DNA from 2 places in the Aerococcus loyolae genome. Region 1 is predicted to be linked to the other one. Evidence: riboswitches for the same ligand, from Rfam matches in the RefSeq annotation. Region 1 holds a riboswitch; the other holds the start of a gene.
The links. Region 1 has a riboswitch for thiamine pyrophosphate ahead of thiT (energy-coupled thiamine transporter ThiT). Riboswitches for the same ligand answer to the same signal wherever they lie in the genome.
Positions count from the first base shown of each region.

Region 2: it holds a riboswitch for thiamine pyrophosphate, as region 1 does, so the genes downstream of both, CJ190_RS00325 (hydroxyethylthiazole kinase) here and thiT (energy-coupled thiamine transporter ThiT) in region 1, are expected to answer to the same signal.

Region 1 is NZ_CP126958.1:456,254-459,397, forward strand. It holds gene CJ190_RS02030 (iron-sulfur cluster biosynthesis family protein) at 1-112, opposite strand, end outside; gene CJ190_RS02035 (alpha/beta hydrolase) at 218-1,045, opposite strand; gene pyrR (bifunctional pyr operon transcriptional regulator/uracil phosphoribosyltransferase PyrR) at 1,202-1,735, shown strand; TPP riboswitch at 1,734-1,833, shown strand; gene thiT (energy-coupled thiamine transporter ThiT) at 1,886-2,452, shown strand; gene CJ190_RS02050 (cation:proton antiporter) at 2,780-3,144, shown strand, end outside.
Region 2 is NZ_CP126958.1:66,983-70,126, forward strand. It holds gene CJ190_RS00320 (ISL3 family transposase) at 1-1,289, shown strand, start outside; TPP riboswitch at 1,567-1,665, shown strand; gene CJ190_RS00325 (hydroxyethylthiazole kinase) at 1,824-2,663, shown strand; gene thiD (bifunctional hydroxymethylpyrimidine kinase/phosphomethylpyrimidine kinase) at 2,650-3,144, shown strand, end outside.

The DNA.
Region 1 (3,144 bases):
AGGCTCGGTGGCTGGTATGACCGGTTTCATCGGAAGTTGTTAGGCAAATATTATGGAAACGATCTAAGCTTTGTAACTGTTGTATGGCTTTCTGGGTGAAAAATAACTTCATGGCATATCCTCCTCACAACAACTCTTATAAGGATGATTATATCAGAATTTGTGAGCAGTTTAGTCGGAAAAGCCTAAAAATAATTTTTAAAACGTTTTCATACCTTCACCAGCCGCTACTGAGAAAGCGGAGGCAGTCGGGGAGGTGTTTGGCCCAGTAAAATTCATTATGCTCTTCATCCACATAGATGTTGAAGTCAATATTTTCTACCGGGATACCTCCTGCTATAAGCAAGGCCTGGTAGTGGAGGGAAGCGTCGATATAGGCTTGGGCCATATTGCCTGGGATAAAGAGACGGTCGGTATCATCGCCTTCTTTGGTGCCGACTTGGAGGTAGATTTTTTGCTCGGGGTCTAAGTCTTGTGACTTGAGATAGCGGTCAAAGGGTTCTTGGACTATCCACTGGGCTAGGGAAAAAATTCCCAAGCGGCCAATTTGATCGGCATATTTAACCCCCATATAGGCGGTGATATTGGCTCCAAAAGAAGACCCAATCATGGCCGTATGCTTTTTATCGGTTTTAGTCCGATAGGTAGTATCGATAAAGGGTTTAACCACCTTCATGATGAAGTCACTAAAATCATTGCCTAAGCCGCCTAAGGGTCTTTCCTTAGGGTCGCTAGGGTTTTCGAAGCTCCAAGCATTATAATCATCCGCCCGAGTTTGAGGGTCGTTGTCAATGCCGACCACAATCATCTTGGGTAAATCGGGGTTACGCTTGAGGGTGGGGATGACCTTCCAGGAATAACCGAGGAAAGACTCCTTACTATAAAAAACATTTTGTCCGTCATGCATATAAACGACCGGGTAGGAGACGGATTCCTGCTGGTAATTTTTAGGGAGTAGGACCCGTACCCGCCGCTTCTTGCCGGAATAGGGCAAGCTTAAGTAGTGGGTTTTCATTTTTAGATAATAATAATCGGCATTTAACATGATTTACCTCCGCTTAATGTGCTATAAGCATACTTGACCCTGGGGGATTAAGCAAGCGCAATCCCCCCTGACGATGGTCAAGGTTAAGAAATAATTGCAGACTTCACAATATTTCGCTACAATGATGAGTAGAATAAAGGATAAGGGGGAGATGCCTTGGCAACAGAAGTCGAGCTTCTCAACGAAGCAGAAATGAAGCGCGCCTTAACGCGAATGAGTTATGAGATTTTGGAACGCAACCATGGTACCGCTAATTTAGCCATCGTGGGGATTAAAACCCGGGGAGCCATTATTGCTAACCGGATTAAGGACCGCATCAACCAGTTAGAAGAGGCTGATGTCTTTTATGGGGAATTAGACGTCCGCGCTTATCGTGATGACCTCGACCAGGAAAAGGATAAGCTGATCAAAGACTTATCCCAGCTGGATTTTGATGTGAATGGTAAACATATCTTTATCTGTGATGATGTGCTCATGACCGGTCGGACCATTCGGGCGACCATGGATGCCTTGATGGATCATGGGCGCCCAAGTAAGATCTCTTTAGTGACGCTCATTGACCGGGGCCACCGGGAATTACCGATTCGAGCGGATATTGTTGGTAAAAATATTCCCACTTCCCGGCAAGAGAAAATTCGGGTGAAGATGCGGGAACTCGACAGTAAGGATGCAGTATATATAATTAAATAATTGGTACTAGGGGAGCCTTTATGGCTGAGATGTAATTTACAGACCCTTTGAACTTGAGACTAGGTAATACTAGCGGAAGAAAGTGCACGAAAAACAGGTAAGAGGCATTTTCTCTTACCTGTTTTTGTGCTAAGAAAGGATTTAATTATTATGGGACAAAGTAAACAAGTAAGGATTTTATTGGAAATTGCTATGGTAGCGGTATTGGCATATTTATTAGGTCTTTTACCGACAACCAATGGAGTCGGTATTGGGGTGAACTTAGGAGTTATTCCTATTTACTTGATCTCCTTAAGACGGGGGATAAAGAGCGGTTTTGCTGCCGGCTTTCTATTTGGGCTCTTGCAATTAATCACTGGTCAAGCCACGATTCTAACGCCCTTCCAAGTCTTCCTTGAATACTTCTTCGCCTTTATGTTAGCCGGTCTAACTGGAGTCTTTGCTAATCGTGTGAAGAGTGCAAGCTTAAAAGGGGATAAAAAAGGCCTATGGATTGGTATCTTTTCAGCGACCTTTATTGGGATGGTTGCCCAATACTTTATCCATTGGTTCGCCGGCTATGCCTTTTGGTCTTCTTATGCGCCAGAAGGGATGAATGCATGGTGGTATACGACCATTGTCAATGTACCTACTGGTTTCTTCACCTGGTTAGTAGGGGCTTTAGTGGTGGCCTTGTTATTTAATAATGCCCCCCGACTCTTAAACCCAGAAGATTAAAAGGCTATTTTAACGATTGATTAGATGGAATTATTATTTTGAGACGTCCTTTGAGGGGGGGTCTTTTTTTATTGGCTGTGACTTGTTTTTGATAAAAAAGAAAGATTTTATGGAATTGTTGGCGCGCAAACACTTTAATAAGAAAGCGTTTGCTATAATATTTTGTGAAAAGGATAACTAAAGTTAAAGCCTAGCTGAAAGCTTTCTCTATTTTTTTAGATAAGTATGTGAAATTATGAACTATACTTTTCACCTAAAGTGAGAAGGCATTAAAGACCAATAAGTAATAGAGGATTTAAGTAAAAATATTGGAAAGGAGTGTTCAATGTGTTTGTTCTTCGTTTCTTACTGGCAATGGTTATTGCTTATTTCGCTGGAGAACTAGCTAAGAAAATCAAATTCCCAGCCATCATTGGCTGGTTGATTGTGGCCATGTTTCTTGGAGAGCACGGGCTAAATCTTTTAAGCCCTGAATTAATTTCAACCAAGGTCTATCAATCACTGATGGTACTGATGCAAATTCTAGTGGGGTCGATGGTGGGCTATAAGTTAGTTTACCGTGACATCAAGGATTCTATCAGTAAAGTCTTTGCCATGGGGATATCTGACCTAGTGGTAACATTTGCAGTGGTGACGGGATCTTTTGCCCTTATTCTTCACCTTCTAGGTCTACCCATCATTGCTGCTTTACT
Region 2 (3,144 bases), 390 kb from region 1:
TAAAAGATGAAAATATTGAAATTGAAGATAAAGTAGTGGAGGAAAAGAAAGGCAATATCGTTCATAAGGTTATTTTTGGGAACTTAACTAACCAACCTTCTCACTGTTCCCATTGCGGCCATATCAACGAATCACAAGCTGATATCGTTAAAAATGGTTCTTATTCAAGCGATATCTTACTAACAACCATTAATGATGGGCAACCCGTTACTTTGCGTCTTAAAAAGCAACGTTTCTTTTGTAAACACTGCCAAAGGACTTTTAATGCTAAAACTCCCATAGTCACTGCTAATTGTTATATTTCTAACACGCTAAAAAATGCAATCACTTTTGCTCTCAGTGAGACGATAGCGATGACTCTTATTGGTAAACAACACAATGTTTCCGTATCGACGGTGATTCGACTTCTAGAAGAAAGAGGAAAAGCATTACTTCCTAAATTTAATTATTTGCCCCAGTACCTTTCTTTTGATGAATTTAAATCAGTGAAAAATGTCAGTGGTGCGATGAGCTTTATTTTTATTGATCCAGTGAACCATCGGTTAATTGATATTGTTGAAAATCGACAAAAGAGCGAATTAATCCACTACTTTATGCGTTTTTCTTACCAAAGTCGTCAAGCCGTCAAAATCGTTACAATTGATATGTATAGCCCGTATATCGAAGTCATCCGCGCTTGTTTTCCCAATGCAAAAATTCTATTTGACCGTTTTCATGTCATTCAACATCTCAATTTGGCCATCAATTCCGTACGTATTCAGCTAATGAATCAGATTCGCTATCAATCACCACGTGATTATCGCAAATTAAAGCAGCTATGGAAGTTGCCTTTAAAAAATGAATGGGAACTTGACTTTAAAAACTTATATACTCATCGACTTTTTGACGGTCTCGTTTCAGAACAGATGATTGTTGATTACCTCACCAATTTATCTCCCGAATTATCGCGCACCTATACTTACGTTAATCGCCTAAAATATAGTATTTATACCCATGATATTCAGTCCTTTAGAGACTTGCTTATTGAAGTCAAGAAATACACATTTCCACGTAGAGTACGAACCATTTTTCAAACGTTAGAAAGATATCAAGAAGGTATTTGTACAGCTTTAACGTATACTTTATCTAACGGTCCAATAGAAGGAATGAACAATAAAACGAAACTGATTAAGCGCACAGGATATGGGTATCGTCGTTTTGATCATTTAAGAATACGTATAATAATGGCCTCTCGATTGGTATGTAATGATTTTCAACCTCGGCCTCTCACTTTTTCAGAAGCAGCATAGTCTTTGTGATACTTATTCATTATTTATGATATTGCTTTCTTACTCTTTATTTTCGCCTATGGCGAAAAAACAAGAAATAAGAGGTCTTTTAATCGTCCCCATTTTTCTTTGATCGGCAAATATTAAAAAATGTCATACCAGTTCTGATATGACATTAATTATATAAATTCTCATCAACACGATTTGACAAAGAACCGTTTTTTATTTCTCCCAGCTTTCAAAGGGGGGCATAAGCGCTCGGCCTTGAATAGGTAAGCGGTTTCTGCTATAGTTAGAAAGTACTCACAAGAGGTGCTTTTGCTGAGATAGGTGGAAACCTGGACTCTTTGAACCTGAGAAAGTTAAAACTTGCGTAGGGATGTGAGAATTCAAATATCGTTATAAGGCACAGCCAAGCTTTGGCTAAACCCTAACGATAAGAAGTCCTGCAAAGTGCACTCAGTGGAGTATACTTTGCAGGGCTTTTTTTCTGTCTAGAAGTAAAAGACCTGCAGGTAAAATATGCAGTCTAAACAGAATAAGAGAGATGAGTAAATGTCTAAAAAAACAAGCATTCCCTTTGCGAAATATAGTCAGCAGGTCAAGGCCAAGGCCCCGCTGATCCAAGTCTTAAATAATTATGTCACCATCCATGATGTGGCCAATGTGATTTTGGCCAGTGGCGGGCGTCCCGTGATGACCGATAAATTACCTAATAGCCAGGATGTGGTCAAGTCGGCTGACCTTTTGCTCCTAAATGCTGCTAGCCCCAGACCTAATCAGGAATTGTTGGACCTCGCCACCACAGCAAAAAATGACCACCATCCCGTGGTCTTAGACCCAGTGGGGGTTTCAGCTATGCCGTCTAAATTAAAGCTCTGTCAGGATCTGATTGACCGGGGTCTAGTGACGGCGGTGAAGGGGAATGCTTCGGAAATTCGTAGCCTCCTCTTTGAAAAAAGCCAAGGATCTGGGGTCGACCTGGGTCCTGGAGACGAGGTGACCTTAGCTAATTTGGCTGATTTTGCTCCGGACTTTAAAGCTTATGCCCAAGAAAAAGAGATTATCCTAGCCATGTCAGGTCCGATTGACTTAGTGACTGACGGCGAACGGCTGGCAATCATTAAAAATGGTCACCCCTGGATGGCCTCCTATACGGGATCAGGTTGCCAGTTAAGCGGCGTCCTAGCTAGCTTTTTAGCCGGTAATCCGGATGAGGATCCTTTTTACCTAGCTACAGCAGCCATGATTAGCTATGGGGTGGCGGGAGAAATCGCTGCTCAAGTGCTCCAGCCCTATGAGGGTAATGCCACTTATTCCAACCGGGTGATTGACCAGGTCTCCTTATTAGAGGCCAAAGAATTAGAAAGGAGAGCCAAGTATGACATTCAATAAAAATGATTTATTGGTCTATGCTATTACGCCCGACCGCTTTGACCATGACGACTTAATCCAGCAAGTCAAGGAGGTCTTAATGGGCGGGGCCACGATCTTACAGTTACGTTTGAAGGACCATCCCTTTAAAGACCAGGAAGAAAAGCTGGAATTGACTAAAAGAATTAAAGGTCTCTGCCAAGAAGCAGGTGTGCCTTTTATTATCGACGATGACTATGAGCTGGCCCTGGCTGTGGACGCTGACGGTCTCCATGTGGGAGAAGAGGACCTGCCAGTCGACCAGGCTAGAGAACTGCTCGGCCCGGATAAAATTATCGGGGCTTCGGCTAAGAGTCTGGACACCGCTCTAAAAGCCCAAGCAGCTGGTGCAGACTATTTGGGAGTTGGTGCCCTCTATCCGACTCAATCTAAGGCCAATGCCCAAGGGACCGGTCTGACCACCTTGAGAGCGATTGCCCAAGGGGTCAATATTCCTATCGTC